4 regions of the Enterobacter sp. genome follow, and region 1 is predicted to be linked to each of the others. Evidence: predicted binding sites of a transcription regulator. Region 1 holds the regulator's gene; each other region holds the start of a gene.

Region 1 (4,213 bases):
CGTACCCGCCCACAAGGAACGCGATTGTCTGCGGAACATAGCTCAGGCCGATGGCTGCCGGACTGTAACCCATATCGTGCAGAATGAACGGCGAGCCGGTGAGCCATGCGAAGAAGCTTGCCGAGCAGGCGGCATAGATCAGGACATTCCCGCGATACGCTTTGGCGCTCAACAGCGAGGTGAAGGTAATCGGCTTCGCGTCGGCATGCGCCTCTTTTTTATGCGCGGGCTTGAGGGCGAGAGCCGGCAGCATCAGTACCAGGGTAATGGCAAACAGCGTGGCGAAGATGGCCTGCCAGTCGAAATGCGCGAGGATCCAGCTGCCCAGCAGCGGAGCCAGGGCAGGGGAGAGGCCCACCAGCGGCATAATGGTGGCGAAAATACGATTTGTGCGGTTAGCCGGGTAGTAGTCGGTCACCAGCGCCTGCCAGGTCACGGCCGCGGCACAGACGCCTACAGCCTGAATAAAACGCAGCACCAGCAGCCAGGTGGCGTCGCGTACCCATAACATCCCCAGGCAGCCCACGGCAAAAATGGCCAGACCCAGCAGCAGTACCGGTTTACGACCAAAGCGATCCGAGAGCGGTCCCCAGAGCAGCTGTGCAAAAGCAAAACCGGCGAGGAACAAACTCAGGCTGGCACTGATGGCGGCAGCGGGGGTTTGCAAATCTTCCTGCATCGCGGCAAAAGCCGGCAGGTACATATCGGTGGCCAAAAAGCCCAGCACGCTTAAGCCGCCGAGCCAGACTAAAAAACCGTTCCTGGGTTGCATTATTTTATTCTCCTGAGGAGGCAGGTATACATTGGCGCTGAGTGTAGGGAGTGCAAAGCCGCTTGTGAAACGCTAATATTTGGCGGGTGCATTCAAATTTTTTGCAGGCAGAAAATGTGGTCAGATTATTCTCTTGAAGTGGTCGATGCTGTCGCGCGTAACGGCAGCTTCAGCGGTGCGGCGCAGGAGCTGCACCGCGTCCCTTCAGCCATCAGCTACACGGTGCGTCAACTGGAGGAGTGGCTGGCGGTTCCGCTGTTTGAGCGGCGGCATCGTGACGTGGAATTGACGCCCGCCGGGGCGTGGTTTTTGAAGGAAGGGCGTTCTGTTATCAAAAAAATGCAGATCACCCGCGAACAGTGCCAGCAGATCGCCAACGGCTGGCGGGGACATCTTTCCATCGCGGTGGATAACATCGTGAAGCCGGAACGCACCCGACAGATGATTGTCGATTTCTATCGTCATTTCTCTGACGTTGAGCTGCGGGTCTCGCAGGAGGTGTTCAACGGGGTGTGGGATGCGCTGGCGGACGGCAGGGCGGAGATGGCGATTGGCGCGACGCAGGCGATCCCGGTCGGGGGACGTTACGCCTTTCGCGACATGGGGATGCTGAGCTGGAAATGCGTGGTGGCCAGCGATCATCCTCTGGCAGCGATGGACGGGCCGCTTAGCGACGATACTCTGCGCAACTGGCCCTCGCTGGTGCTGGAGGATACGTCCCGTTCATTGCCCAAGCGTATCACCTGGCTTCTGGACAACCAGCGGCGGGTGGTGGCTCCGGACTGGGAATCGTCGGCGACGTGCCTCAGTGCCGGACTGTGCGTCGCGATGGTGCCCGTTCATTTTGCGCGTCCGCGCATCGATACCGGCGAATGGGTTGAACTGACGCTGGAAAATCCGTTCCCGGACGCGGCCTGCTGCCTGACCTGGCAACAAAATGATGTCTCGCCCGCCATGGCCTGGCTGCTGGATTATCTGGGGGACAGCGAAACGCTGAACCGGGAATGGTTACGGGAGCCAGCGTAGCTGGCCCCGTAAAGGGATTAACGACGGTAGTCGCGGAACGGACCGTCCGCTACGGAACGGCGTTCAATCAGGCGCGGGTGAACTTCAATGGACTGCGACTCTTCGCGCTTGTTGACGATCCTGTCGAGCAGCATATTGAAGGCCGTTTCGCCCAGCGAATCTTTCGGCTGGTGAATGGTGGTCAGCGCTGGGGTGAAGAAGCGCGCGTTACGCACGTTGTCATACCCGATCACGGAAATATCCTGCGGTACGCGCAGACCCAGTTCATCGGCGGCGCAGAGCGCGCCCATGGCCATGATGTCACCCCCGCAGAAAACGGCGGTCGGACGGTGCGGCTGGGAAACGATCTGCTGCATCGCGCGGTAGCCTGATTCCGGCTCAAAGTCGCCCTGCACGATCCAGTTTTCCGGCACGGTGATCAGCGCTTCTTCCATCGCTTTCATAAAACCGGCCAGACGGCCCGCGCCGGTGTTGCGCTCCAGCGGACCCGGGATCACGCCAATCTCGCGGTGACCGCGTTCGATCAGGTAACGTCCGGCCATGTAACCGCCTTCAAAGGCATTGTCGATAACGGAGTCGGTGAAATCCGCACGCGCTTCGCCCCAGTCCATAACGACCATGGGGATATGGCGATACTCTTCGAGCATCGACAGCACGGATTCCGGATACTCGGAACACATTACCAGCAGGCCGTCAACGCGCTTCTGCGCCATCATCGACAGGTAGGCGCGCTGTTTTTCAATGCTGTTCCACGCGTTGCCCAGAATCAGGGTATAGCCTTTCTGGAAGCAGTTTTTTTCAACCGCTTCAATGATCTCGGCAAAATAGGCCGCTTCACTACTGGTCGCCAGCAATCCAATGGACTTGGTGTGATTAACCTTGAGGCTACGCGCGACCGCACTTGGCGAATAGTGCAGCTCCTTGATCGCTGCCCAGACGGCGTTGCGCGTCTCTTCCGCCACAAAGCGGGTTTTGTTAATTACATGTGATACGGTTGTAGTGGAAACGTTTGCGCGTTTTGCTACGTCTTTAATTGTTGCCATTAAATGTCACTCCAGACCATATCCTAAGCTCCTGAAAAACTTGAAGGTAAACGTTTGCCTTCTCTCACCCTTATCACGCAATCTTGAATTGCGGCACGCCGGGAAAACGACACGGGACGTCAGGAGGGGGTCAATGGCCGGTACGCTAATAAATTTAGCGTGGAATTTTGTCCTATCTTGATGAAAAGGGGAAGAGGTAAAGTGGTTATCAGTATAAATCCAGGAAGATTTTTGACGTAATCTGTGCAAAAATGAGCAAGCTCACTTTTCGTGTGGGGATTAAAAGGAGAAAAATTGATGAGTACCGATCTTAAGTTTTCGCTGTTCACCACCGTTGTTGTGCTGGCTCTGATTGTTGCGGCCGGTCTGACGGCTGCGCTGCACTGATTTACGCGGAGGGAGAGCCTACTCCCTCCCGACTCCCCGGATTGTTACTTCTCTGGCAAAAATCTTTTGCCATTTTGTTAACTTCTCATTTTTTGTGATTGATGTCATGCTTTCCGCTTCTTTGTTCTGTGTCACCACATGACACGGCATCCGGAGTTGACGCATGAAAATCAATTTTCCCCTGCTGGCCCTGGCGATTGGCGCTTTTGGGATTGGCACCACTGAATTCTCCCCGATGGGGTTACTGCCCGTCATCGCCCGCGGCGTGGACGTCTCGATCCCTGCGGCAGGCATGTTGATCAGCGCCTACGCTATCGGCGTGATGGTGGGAGCGCCGCTGATGACGCTTCTGCTTTCTCATCGCGCGCGCCGCAATGCGCTGATTTTCCTGATGGCGATTTTCACCCTCGGCAACGTGCTTTCGGCCATTTCGCCGGACTACACCACGCTGATGCTGTCACGTATTCTGACAAGCCTCAACCACGGCGCGTTCTTTGGGCTGGGGTCGGTCGTGGCGGCAAGCGTGGTGCCAAAACACAAGCAGGCGAGCGCCGTGGCCACCATGTTTATGGGGCTGACCATCGCTAACATCGGCGGTGTTCCTGCGGCAACCTGGCTGGGAGAAGCGATCGGCTGGCGTATGTCTTTCCTGGCGACGGCCGGGCTGGGCGTGGTCGCGATGGTGGCATTGTTCTTCTCCCTGCCGAAAGGCAGCGCCGGAGAACGTCCGGAAGTGCGTAAGGAGCTGGCGGTGCTGATGCGCCCGCAGGTGCTTTCCGCGCTGCTTACCACCGTTCTCGGGGCAGGGGCGATGTTTACCCTCTATACCTATATTTCACCGGTACTGCATGACATTACCCACGCAACGCCTCTCTTTGTGACCGCGATGCTGGTGCTGATTGGCGTGGGCTTCTCGATCGGTAACTATCTCGGTGGGAAATTTGCCGACCGTTCCGTGAGCGGGACGCTGAAGGGCTTCTTAACT
Region 2 (4,213 bases), on a different contig from region 1:
GTTTCGCGGTCACGTTGCGGCCTTTCCTGTTGTACAGGCGCGCCTGACCAGCTACCTCGACGCGAACGATGCCGACATCTGGCTGATTACAGGCTCCCCGCAGACGCTTGTGGAGCAGGTCTACTTTGATACCCCCTGGCTTCCGCGCGTGAATCTTATCGCCACGCAAATTGCCCGCGGTTACGGCGGCTGGGTGCTAACCCTGCGCTGTCTGGGGCATGAAAAAGTGGTCCAGCTGGAGAAACGCATCGGTACGCCGCTGCGCCTGTACAGCGGCTACAGCGACAGCAAACAGGACAACCCGCTGCTCTATTTTTGCCAGCATCGCTGGCGCGTCACGCCGTCAGGTGAACTCCAGCAACTCGAATAGTCTTATCCATAAGGGGTGTGTATAATGCCGCCGCTTTTCGACTGGAGTATCAACCGTTGTCCAACCCTGAATACAATCATGAATACTGGATGCGCCACGCGCTAACGCTCGCTCAGCGTGCCTGGGACGAGGGCGAAGTGCCCGTAGGCGCCGTGCTGGTCCACAATAACCAGGTGATTGGCGAAGGGTGGAACCGTCCGATTGGCCGCCACGATCCTACCGCGCATGCCGAAATTATGGCGCTTCGTCAGGGCGGTCTGGTGCTGCAAAACTATCGCCTGCTTGATACCACGCTGTATGTGACGCTGGAGCCGTGCGTGATGTGTTCCGGGGCGATGGTGCACAGCCGGATCGGGACTCTGGTTTTCGGGGCGCGGGATGAAAAAACCGGCGCGGCCGGCTCACTGATGGACGTGTTGGGGCACCCCGGAATGAACCACCAGGTGAAGACTATCGGCGGGGTGCTCGCACCAGAGTGTTCGGGGCTATTAAGTGATTTCTTTCGAATGCGCCGTCAGCAGAAAAAGCAGCAAAAGGCAGAATTGAAGCTGTCGGGCGATTAAGTTCGTCCGGCGCCACGACCGGATAACTTTGAGCCAGCCGTTTGGCCTCTGTCGCCTCTTTCTCTTTCTCCAGCAGATACCCGACCAGGCTAATCTGATATTTACGGATATTTTCCACGTAGGCGTAGGCTTCATGCCCGCGCGCGTAGCCGTATGTCAGTTTGTTATACCATGGCTTCTGGCTCAGCAGCGGCAGGCGCTGCTTTACGTCTGACCAGCTGTCCGGGTTGCCTTTCGTTTTGGCCGTCAATGCTCGCGCATCCAGCATATGCGCATAGCCCATATTGTAGGCCGCCAGCGCGAACCAGATCCGCTCCTCTTCCGGCACCGTTTCCGGGACTTTGGCCATCATATCCTGCAGGTAGCGCGCGCCGCCGCTGATGCTTTGTTCGGCATCGGTACGGTCATTCACGCCCAGGCTCAGCGCGGTATTTTTGGTTAACATCATCAAACCACGTACCCCAGTCGGGGACGTGGCCTGGGTATCCCAGTGGGATTCCTGATACGAAATAGCCGCCAGCAGTTTCCAGTCAATTTCCTGGGCGTATTTTTCGAACAGCGGCTGCAGGTCCGGCAGGACGCTGTCTACCGCGCGCAGGAAGCTGCGGGTGTCAACGTAGTCAAAGTCATCACCGTGCCCGAGGTACTTCTCCTCCAGACGCGCCAGCGTACCGTCTTCATTGATGGTGTTGAAAAAATCAAGCATCGCGGCAGAGAAGGTCTGATCGTCATCAAGCTGGCTAAACCAGGTCACGGGCTGCTCGTCGGTAACGTCCAGCGCCACGGCGATTTCAGGATGCACGCGCTGGAACAGGCTGATTGCGACCGAATCGGCAATGGTGTAGGGCACTTTCTGGTCTTTTACCTGCTCAAGCAGCTCCGTCGTGCCGAGTTTCGGATCCACCGTCCAGCTCAGGTCGGGATATTTTTTCTCCTTGAGCTCACGCAGGTCGTCAATCACCACGTGGCCGGGCGCAATCGTCAGCTGCCGATCGTTAATCGAAGCCAGCGAGCGCGGGCGCAGGCTCCCGACGCGGTAAACCAGCTGCTGCGAAACGGAGTAGTAGGTCGGGCCCGGCTGGTAGTTCTTGCTGCGCTCGCTGTTATACACCAGCCCGGCGGCAAGCATGTCGGCATCGTCGTTATCGAGGTCGTCAAAAAGCTGATTGATATTCTGGCGGACGGTGATTTTAAGCTTCACGCCAAGATAATCGGCGAACTGTTGTGCCAGCTCATAATCCAGACCAATGATTTTGCCGTTGATGTCGCTGTAAATGAGCGGGGAGTTGAGGGTACTGACGCGCAATTCCCCCCGCTCCTGAATGGCGGCGATACGGTTTTCGGCTTTGCCGAACCAGGGGATAGAAGGCCAGAGGGCCACTGCCAACAGCAACGTTACAATGCCGATGAGCAGATAATTAATCTTTAATTTTTTCAATTAGTTAATTCTCTGCGACGCCGGTTGCCTCAGTTTGCTGTAGCCATGTTAATAATAAGGTTTGCCATTGAATGAGCGGCATTTTGCGTAAACTTGCGCCACTTGGCAACCAATTAGAGAGACAGGTCACATCTATTGTTAAACCTCTGGGCAAATTTTATTTCGACGCAAACGGTTTCGTCGGCGCTCAGGATTCTCTATAATGACGCCCGTTTTCCCCCCTTGCGCACACTGTAAGCGCCCCGGCGCTTCGAAGACGAGAGACTTATGATGGAAATTCTGCGTGGTTCGCCTGCACTGTCTGCCTTCCGTATCACTAAACTGCTGGCACGTTTTCAGGCGGCCGACCTTCCGGTAAGCAATATTTACGCTGAGTATGTCCATTTTGCTGACCTGAATGCCCCCCTGAATGCAGAGGAGCGCGTACAGCTGGAACGCCTGCTCAAGTATGGCCCAAGCCTCAGCAGCCATACGCCAACCGGCAAACTGATCCTTGCGACGCCGCGTCCGGGCACCATCTCCCCCTGGTCTTCCAAAGCCACCGACATCGCCCACAACTGTGGCCTGAGCCAGATTAACCGTCTGGAGCGCGGCGTGGCGTACTACGTGGAAGCCTCAACCCTGAGCGACGCGCAGTGGCAGGCGGTTGCGGCTGAGCTGCACGACCGCATGATGGAGAGCGTATTTGCCTCTCTCAATGACGCACAGAAGCTTTTCTCCCACCATCAGCCTGCGCCAGTACAGAGCGTGGACCTGCTAGGGCAGGGCCGTCAGGCGCTGATCGACGCCAACCTGCGTCTCGGCCTGGCGCTGGCAGAAGACGAAATCGACTACCTGCAGGATGCGTTCGTTAAGCTCAACCGTAACCCGAACGACATCGAACTTTACATGTTCGCGCAGGCTAACTCTGAGCACTGCCGCCATAAGATTTTCAACGCCGACTGGATTATTGACGGCGAACAGCAGCCGAAGTCGCTGTTCAAAATGATCAAAAACACCATGGAGCAAACCCCTGACCACGTGCTGTCTGCCTATAAAGACAATGCCGCGGTTATGGAAGGCTCCGAGGTGGGCCGCTTCTTCGCCGATCGCGAAGCAGGGCGCTATGACTTCCATCAGGAGCCCGCGCATATCCTGATGAAGGTTGAAACCCACAACCACCCGACGGCGATCTCCCCGTGGCCGGGTGCGGCTACCGGCTCCGGCGGTGAAATCCGTGACGAAGGGGCGACTGGTCGTGGTGCAAAACCAAAAGCGGGTCTGGTCGGTTTCGCCGTCTCCAACCTGCGTATCCCGGGCTTTGAACAGCCGTGGGAAGAAGATTTCGGCAAGCCAGAGCGCATTGTAACCGCCCTGGATATCATGACCGAAGGTCCGCTGGGCGGCGCGGCGTTTAACAACGAGTTTGGCCGTCCGGCGCTGAACGGTTACTTCCGTACCTATGAAGAGAAAGTGGACAGCCACAACGGCGAAGAGCTGCGCGGCTACCACAAACCGATCATGCTGGCAGGCGGGATCGGCAACATCCGTGCCGATCACGTGCAGAAAGGCGAGATCGTCGTCGGCGCGAAGCTGATCGTACTCGGCGGCCCGGCGATGAACATCGGTCTGGGCGGCGGTGCGGCCTCTTCGATGGCCTCCGGCCAGTCTGATGCGGATCTCGACTTCGCGTCCGTGCAGCGTGACAACCCTGAGATGGAGCGCCGCTGCCAGGAAGTGATCGACCGCTGCTGGCAGCTGGGTGATGCCAACCCAATCCTCTTCATCCACGACGTGGGCGCGGGCGGCTTGTCCAACGCCATGCCGGAGCTGGTGAGCGACGGCGGCCGCGGCGGTCGCTTC
Region 3 (4,213 bases), on a different contig from region 1:
TTAGCTGTGCGTTTGTAGGTGCCCGCCTGCTTTTCCCTAACGGCATCAACCGTCTCGGCGGGCTGAATGTGGCGATGATCTGCTTTGCGATAGAGATTGTCGGGCTGCTGCTGACCGGAATTGCGATGGTGCCGTGGGTCGCCAAAGTGGGCGTGTTCCTCGCGGGGGCTGGCTTTTCCCTGGTCTTCCCGGCGCTGGGCGTGGTGGCGGTAAAAGCCGTGCCGCAGCAGAATCAGGGGGCGGCGCTGGCGACCTATACGGTATTCATGGATATGTCTTTAGGCATTACCGGCCCGCTGGCGGGGCTGGTGATGGCCTGGGCAGGCGTGCCGGTGATCTATCTTGCCGCGGCGGGTCTGGTTGTTATTGCGCTTCTGCTGACGTGGCGACTAAAAAAATGGCCCCCGGTGCAGGCACCGGAGGCCACGTCATCGTCGTGAGGCGTTACTGGATCACGATGGTGTTAATGATGTTTTCAGCGGCTGTCTGCGCTTTCTGCTGATCTTCCGCTGGCAGGGTGATCTGCAGGGTCAGCAGTTTGTTATCGACCTTGCCCAGCACGACAGAGGAGTAAGCGGTCTGGCCTTTTGCGGAGATGATGCTATCGAGCTGCTGCAGCTTATGGCCTTTCAGCTCGATGGATTTATTGGTCACGACCTGAAGCTGTGGGTCGCGTCCGCGCTGCTGATCTTCAAGACGTTTGGACAGGACGGCCAGGTCTTCGCTGGTGTCGTCGCCCACAATCACAATGACCGCTTTCTGCCCGGTTGCGTCGGAGTAAACGTGCATGTTGTTCGCCTGGGTGCCCAGCTTGCCGCTCTGGTCAGTCATATCGGCTGGCAGAGAGAAACTGAGTTTGCCATCCATCAGATTCACCGGCTGGCCGGTCGCATTGCTTTCTGCGGATGTGCCCTGAGCAGGCGTTTTCGTGTCGCTGTTATCACAGGCTGCAAGACCCACAACCAGCAGGCCAATCCCGACATATTTAACCAGATTGCGCATTGACTTCTTCCTTTCGATAAACGGCCATAACGGCTCATTCGCTCATCTTATCACAACTGATAAAGCGAACTCTTAACCAGCCTGCAATGCTGTGATTTCAGATTTATCTGCCAGCCTTTTCAGCAGCATATTGAGCAGCACGCCGTACATCGGCAGGAAGAAAACAATGCTGATGAGGACCTTGAAGCAGTAGTCCACCAGCGCGATTTCCATCCAGTGCTCGGCCATGAACGCATCCGGGCTGCGCCAGAAGGCGATGAAGAAGAAGGCCAGCGTATCGCTCACGTTACCGAACAGCGTGGAGGCGGTTGGCGCCATCCACCAGCGATGATTCTGACGCAGGCGGTTAAACACATGCACGTCGAGGATCTGCCCCAGCGCGTAGGCCATAAAGCTTGCCGCGGCGATACGGGCAACGAACAGGTTGAAGTGGGTTAACGCCTCAAAGCCCTGCCAGCTTCCCATATAAAACAGAGACGAAATCACGTACGAGATGAACAGCGCCGGGAGCATGACCGAAAAAATAATACGGCGAGCCAGCGGTGCGCCAAAAATACGCACGGTCAAATCCGTCGCGAGGAAAATAAACGGGAAACTAAACGCGCCCCAGGTGGTATGGAAACCAAAGATGGAGATCGGGAGCTGCACCAGATAGTTGCTGGAGGTGATCACCAGCAAATGGAAAAGCGAAAGCCAGAACAACGCTTTTACGCGCTGAGATTCAGAAAACTGCGTCATAATGTGACCTTTTTATACGTTGGGGTGAGGGAACCCAATAAAAACCGCAGCATGATACTGCTTTGTCAGGACATTGCAATGGTTAGTTTTTACGCAATCGTTAACCTGGTTTGCATTGATCGCAACCGGGCGTAAACTACAGCCGTTTTTATCAGACCGAGAAGATCATGACCGACCTGTTTTCCAGCCCAGACCACACTCTTGATGCCCAGGGCCTTCGCTGCCCGGAACCGGTAATGATGGTACGTAAAACCGTGCGCAACATGCAGACCGGTGAAACGCTGCTGATCGTTGCCGACGACCCGGCCACCACGCGCGATATTCCCGGTTTTTGTACCTTTATGGAGCATGAGCTGGTGGCACAGCAGACGGAAACGCTGCCGTACCGGTATTTGATTCGTAAGGGTTGAGTGGGCGCCTCTGCGGCCTGATACCCTCACCCCGGCCCTCTCCCACAGGGAGAGGGAGAAAGTCATCCCTTCATCCACGCCCGAATGCCGTCCAGGAACATCTGCGTTGCCATCATTACCAGAATCAGCCCCATCAGGCGCTCCAGCGCGTTTACCCCTTTTTCGCCCAGCAGGCGCAGGAACAGGGATGACTGCAGCAGGATAATAAACGTTCCGCCCCAGGCAATCAGCAGGGCAATGACCAGATGGCTCATCTGGTTCGGATACTGGTGCGACAGCAGCATCAGCGTGGCCAGAATGGTCGGCCCGGCAACGAGGGGAATCGCCAGCGGCACAATAAACGGCTCTTCACCCGCAGGCAGGCCGCTGCTGCTGCCTTCCGCGCTTGGGAAAATCATCTTAATCGCAATCAGGAAAAGAATAATCCCGCCGGAAATTGACACGGTTTCGGCGCGCAGGTTCAGGAATGCGAGGATTTTTTCACCCGCAAACAGGAAGATAAACATCACCAGCAGGGCGATGAGCAGCTCGCGGATCATGATCGCACGGCGGCGCTTCGGTTCGGTGTGCTTCAGCACCGACATGAAGATCGGCAGGTTACCCAGTGGATCCATAATCAGGATCAATAAAACCGCCGCGGAAATGATTTCACTCATCTTTAAATTATCCCTGATACTTAGTAGTGTTATTTCGATGATTAGCGCTTTTTCTGATTGCCGGGCAATCATCGATTAATTTCGCTTGCGACTTTGGCAGCATTTTGTAATGTGAAGCATATCCCAGTTCAATACTGGCTTGCACAATCAGCACACACCCTCAGCAGGAAAAAAATGCTATGAAAAACGTTGGTTTTATCGGCTGGCGCGGTATGGTCGGCTCTGTACTCATGCAACGCATGGTTGAAGAGCGCGATTTCGACGCTATCCGCCCGGTCTTCTTCTCCACTTCCCAGCTCGGCCAGGCTGCTCCGTCCTTTGGTGGTACCACAGGCACGTTGCAGGATGCTTACGATCTGGAAGCGCTGAAGGCACTCGACATTATTGTGACGTGCCAGGGCGGCGATTATACCAACGAAATCTATCCAAAGCTGCGTGAAAGCGGCTGGCAGGGCTACTGGATTGACGCGGCTTCTTCGCTGCGCATGAAAGATGATGCCATCATTATTCTCGACCCGGTGAACCAGGGCGTGATCACCGATGGCCTGAACAACGGCGTAAAAACTTTTGTTGGCGGCAACTGCACCGTCAGCCTGATGCTGATGTCCCTCGGCGGCCTGTTCGCTCAGGATCTGGTGGAGTGGGTCTCCGTGGCGACCTACCAGGCCGCGTCCGGCGGCGGCGCGCGCCATATGCGCGAGCTGCTGACCCAGATGGGCCAGCTGCACCAGAGCGTTGCGACCGAGCTGGCAAACCCGGCATCCGCTATTCTGGATATCGAGCGTAAGGTCACCCAACTGACCCGCAGCGGCGAGCTGCCGGTGGATAACTTTGGCGTACCGCTGGCCGGCGGTCTGATCCCGTGGATCGACAAACAGCTGGATAACGGCCAGACCCGCGAAGAGTGGAAGGGCCAGGCTGAGACCAACAAAATCCTCGCGACCGCGAACACCATTCCGGTTGACGGACTGTGCGTGCGTATCGGCGCGCTGCGCTGCCACAGCCAGGCCTTCACCATTAAACTGAAAAAAGATGTGTCTATTCCGACCGTGGAAGAACTGCTGGCCGCGCACAACCCGTGGGCGAAAGTGGTGCCAAACGATCGCGATATCACCATGCGCGAGCTGACCCCGGCTGCCGTTACCGGCACGCTGACCACGCCGGTTGGCCGTCTGCGCAAGCTGAACATGGGGCCGGAGTATCTCTCCGCGTTCACCGTCGGCGACCAGCTCCTGTGGGGTGCCGCCGAGCCGCTGCGCCGCATGCTGCGCCAGCTGGCGTAATAATTTGTTAACTACCGGGGGTGATTTTCACCCCTTTTTTTTGCGTACTACATGGAGTAACACGCGTATGTCTTATTTTTTATCAGGAGTCATCTAGAGCGTTGGCTATGCTTTAAGGAAGAGT
Region 4 (4,213 bases), on a different contig from region 1:
ATCCGGAAGGGTAACAATGGCTCTCATCCCGAACGGGTTCCCAGGGTTTTAAAAACTGGCGATTCTCGGCGTAATAATCCGCCAGACGCCAGGCATCACGCTCATGCACCAGACGAACGACCAGCCTGTCCGTTGTCAGACGCACTTTTGGCACATTACTGCGATAGCCAAACATCGATCCCACTCCTTCCCGTCACTTCTGCTTACCCATTAGCTTTACTATACCTGCGCCTGCGCCGTCTGTGAAAACAGTGACATACCATTTTGGTCGCTTTTCACTATTTTCGATGAGAACTCTCTATCAAAGCACCCTTTTGATAAAAAAATATTGTCACGCCCGGGGGTGGGAAAAAACGCGGCGACACCGCAGAATGTTAGCGTGCTCACCATCTTATTTTCCCTGGAGGGAAAATGTCCCGCGTATCACAGGCCAGGAGCCTGGGTAAATATTTCCTGCTCGTCGATAACATGCTGGTCGTGCTCGGCTTTTTTGTCGTTTTTCCCCTTATATCGATCCGCTTTGTCGATCAAATGGGCTGGGCGGCATTAATGGTTGGCATTGCCCTGGGGCTACGCCAGTTTGTCCAGCAGGGTCTGGGCGTCTTTGGCGGGGCTATCGCCGACCGCTTTGGCGCTAAACCGATGATCGTTACCGGTATGCTGCTACGCGCGGCAGGGTTTGCCACGATGGCGGTCGCCCAGGAGCCCTGGCTGCTCTGGTTCTCCTGCTTTCTCTCCGGCATCGGGGGCACGCTGTTCGATCCGCCACGTACCGCACTGGTGGTGAAGCTGATTCGCCCTCAGCACCGCGGCCGTTTCTTCTCGATTCTGATGATGCAGGACAGTGCCGGGGCGGTTGTCGGCGCCCTGCTGGGAAGCTGGCTGCTGCAGTATGACTTCCGTCTGGTCTGTGCGGCTGGGGCGGTGCTCTTTATTCTGTGCGCGCTGTTTAATGGCCTGTTCCTGCCCGCCTGGAAGCTGTCGACGGTCAAAGCACCGGTCCGGGAAGGGCTTGGCCGGGTCCTGCGCGACAGGCGTTTTGTCACCTATGTGTTGACCCTGACGGGATACTACATGCTGGCCGTACAGGTCATGCTGATGCTGCCGATCATGGTTAACGATATTGCGGGCACGCCTGCAGCCGTAAAATGGATGTACGCCATTGAAGCCTGCCTGTCGTTAACGCTGCTCTATCCGATTGCCCGCTGGAGCGAGCGACGTTTTCGTCTGGAACATCGCCTGATGGCCGGGCTGTTTCTGATGACGCTGAGCATGATGCCGATCGGCCTGGTGAACACGCTCCAGCAGCTGTTTACGCTGATTTGCACGTTCTATATTGGCTCAATCATCGCCGAGCCTGCCCGTGAGACGCTGAGCGCCTCGCTTGCGGATGCGCGTGCGCGCGGCAGCTATATGGGGTTCAGCCGCCTGGGGCTGGCGCTCGGCGGGGCATTAGGTTACGCCGGGGGCGGCTGGTTGTTTGATGCCGGCAAAGCGTTAAATCAACCTGAACTCCCGTGGATGATGCTGGGCGCGGTGGGCTTTATGACGCTACTCGCCCTGTGGTGGCAGTTCAGCCAGAAACGCAGCGCGAGCGGCATGCTCGAGCCTGGCGCGTAGCCTTTCCCTCGGGCGGGAGCCTCTCCCGCCCCACTTCTCAGTTTTTTCTGCTGGTTTCTGCCCATTCACGCTGACATACTGGCGTAACAGGACAGAAGCGCCGATTTTTCGTTGAGGAACAGTATGAAGAAAATTGTCTTTGCCGCTGCATTAGTTGTCAGCGGCCTGCTCGTTGGCTGTAACCAGCTCACGCAATATACCGTCAGTGAACAGGAAATTAATCAGGCGCTGGAAAAACATAACAATTTCTCGAAAGACATTGGCGTGCCGGGGCTGGCAGACGCGCATATCGTGCTTACAAACCTGAGTAGCCAGATCGGACGTGAAGAGCCAAACAAAGTCACCCTGGCCGGTGATGCGGACCTCGATATGTCCTCCCTCTTTGGCAATCAGAAAGCCAACATCAAGCTCAAGCTGAAGGCACTCCCTGTTTTCAACAAAGAGAAAGGGGCGATTTTCCTGCAGGAGATGGAAGTGGTCGATGCGAAGGTGTCTCCGGACAAGATGGCACCGGTTCTGCAAACCCTGATGCCCTATCTGAATCAGTCGCTGCGTAATTATTTTAACCAGCAGCCCGCGTACGTCTTAAGTGAAGACAAAAGCAAGGGTGAAGCCCTGGCGAAAAAATACGCAAAAGGCATAGAGGTGAAACCGGGCGAAATTATCATTCCTTTCACCGATTAACCTGAAGGGCGCTGCGGCGCCCTTTTTTTTCACGGAAAAGTGTGCAAACGAAAACGTTTCCGCTTATGATTTGTGTCCGGCAAAAACAGCCATCCTTATGACTGATTCCTGACAAGCCGGAGCTTCCATGACTGCACAACCCCAGGTTCTTAAAATCCGCCGCCCTGACGACTGGCATATCCATCTGCGCGATGGCGATATGCTGAAAACCGTCGTGCCTTATACCAGCGAAAGTTATGGCCGCGCGATTGTCATGCCTAACCTGGTTCCACCAGTCACCACCGTCGATGCCGCGATAGCCTATCGCCAGCGCATCCTGGATGCCGTGCCTGCGGGACACGATTTTACCCCGCTGATGACCTGCTATCTGACCGACTCGCTGGACCCGAACGAAGTGGAGCGTGGGTTTAACGAAGGCGTCTTTACGGCAGCGAAACTCTACCCGGCGAACGCCACCACCAACTCCAGCCACGGCGTCACCAGCATTGATGCCATCATGCCGGTTCTGGAACGCATGCAGAAACTGGGTATGCCGCTGCTGGTCCATGGTGAAGTCACGCACGCGGAGATTGATATCTTCGACCGTGAAGCCCGTTTTATCGAGACCGTGATGGAGCCTTTGCGCCAGCGCCTGCCCGCCCTAAAGGTGGTATTTGAGCATATCACCACCAAAGACGCGGCAGAGTACGTGCGTGACGGCAACGATCTTATCGCTGCCACCATTACGCCACAGCACCTGATGTTTAACCGTAACCACATGCTGGTGGGCGGGGTGCGCCCTCACCTCTACTGTCTGCCTATCCTCAAACGCAACATCCACCAGCAGGCGCTGCGCGAGCTGGTCGCCAGCGGGTTCTCCCGCGCGTTCCTCGGTACCGACTCCGCACCTCACGCCCGCCATCGTAAAGAGGCGAGCTGCGGCTGTGCAGGCTGCTTCAACGCCCCAACGGCGCTTGCCAGCTACGCAACAGTATTTGAAGAGATGAACGCGCTGGAACATTTCGAAGCATTCTGCTCCCTTAACGGCCCGCGCTTCTACGGCCTGCCGGTCAACGACACCTTCATCGAGCTGGAGCGTAAAGCGAGCCACGTTGAGGAGTCCATTGCCCTGACGGATGATACGCTGATCCCATTCCTGGCGGGCGAAACCGTAAGCTGGACGGTAAAACGTTAAAAAATCAATCCCCCTTGTTGTCAAAAAGATAATATACCTGTATAAATAAACAGTATATTACACAGGGGGCATTTATGCGTATTGAAGTCACCATAGCCAAAACTACCGTTCTGCCTGCCGGCGCGCTTGATGCACTGGCAGGCGAATTATCCCGCCGTATTAACAACACCTTTCCAGATAACGCGGGTGCCGTAACGGTGCGTTACGCCGCGGCGAACAACCTCTCCGTCATTGGTGCTGCGAAAGAAGATAAAGATCGCATCAGCGAAATCCTGCAGGAAACGTGGGAAAGCGCAGACGACTGGTTTATCACAGATTAACACTGCTCCCTCATTGTGTTTTTTGCCGGGTCGCCCCGGCTTTTTTTTGTCTAAAAATCCTGCAAGTTCAAATTAATTCGGCATCTTCTTTAAGAATCGTGAACAAGATGGTGTTTTATTGTTCGAACAATCCTAAAAAGCAGAAAAATGTGTTGCCAGCTGTTTATTTTTCCCGTCGGAACCCTTATTACTTGGTATACTGAAGATGCTTTCAGAAAAACATGCATTGAACCTCAAAGCCGTTGTCTTCTAACACGCATTAAGGGGGTTATAATGGAAAAGAATAGTGAAGTGATCCAGACCCATCCACTGGTTGGTTGGGATATCAGTACCGTAGATAGCTACGATGCGCTGATGCTGCGTTTGCACTACCAGACCCCGAATCAACTCAACCGTGAAGAAGCGGAAGTTGGAC

The links. The regulator PurR, encoded in region 1, represses purine synthesis genes. The targets are predictions, from matches to a motif close to CANGCAAACGTTTGCNTG.
Region 2: the regulator PurR is predicted to act here: its motif matches at 2,536-2,553, upstream of purL (phosphoribosylformylglycinamidine synthase).
Region 3: the regulator PurR is predicted to act here: its motif matches at 1,831-1,848, upstream of tusA (sulfurtransferase TusA).
Region 4: the regulator PurR is predicted to act here: its motif matches at 2,351-2,368, upstream of pyrC (dihydroorotase).

What each region holds. Positions count from the first base shown of each region.
Region 1 covers NZ_CDRQYH010000023.1:18,162-22,374, forward strand. The annotation lists gene punC (purine nucleoside transporter PunC) at 1-772, opposite strand, end outside; gene punR (DNA-binding transcriptional activator PunR) at 887-1,798, shown strand; gene purR (HTH-type transcriptional repressor PurR) at 1,816-2,841, opposite strand; gene cydH (cytochrome bd-I oxidase subunit CydH) at 3,139-3,228, shown strand; gene ACWYRJ_RS09505 (MFS transporter) at 3,392-4,213, shown strand, end outside.
Region 2 covers NZ_CDRQYH010000003.1:123,244-127,456, reverse strand. The annotation lists gene yfhb (phosphatidylglycerophosphatase C) at 1-370, shown strand, start outside; gene tadA (tRNA adenosine(34) deaminase TadA) at 427-933, shown strand; gene mltF (membrane-bound lytic murein transglycosylase MltF) at 821-2,371, opposite strand; gene purL (phosphoribosylformylglycinamidine synthase) at 2,639-4,213, shown strand, end outside.
Region 3 covers NZ_CDRQYH010000005.1:25,610-29,822, forward strand. The annotation lists gene ACWYRJ_RS02940 (MFS transporter) at 1-440, shown strand, start outside; gene ACWYRJ_RS02945 (DcrB family lipoprotein) at 445-1,002, opposite strand; gene ACWYRJ_RS02950 (7-cyano-7-deazaguanine/7-aminomethyl-7-deazaguanine transporter) at 1,075-1,740, opposite strand; gene tusA (sulfurtransferase TusA) at 1,908-2,150, shown strand; gene yhgN (NAAT family transporter YhgN) at 2,213-2,806, opposite strand; gene asd (aspartate-semialdehyde dehydrogenase) at 2,986-4,089, shown strand.
Region 4 covers NZ_CDRQYH010000043.1:2,592-6,804, reverse strand. The annotation lists gene rimJ (ribosomal protein S5-alanine N-acetyltransferase) at 1-175, opposite strand, end outside; gene mdtH (multidrug efflux MFS transporter MdtH) at 412-1,620, shown strand; gene ACWYRJ_RS13710 (lipoprotein) at 1,744-2,304, shown strand; gene pyrC (dihydroorotase) at 2,432-3,478, shown strand; gene dinI (DNA damage-inducible protein I) at 3,553-3,798, shown strand; gene bssS (biofilm formation regulator BssS) at 4,072-4,213, shown strand, end outside.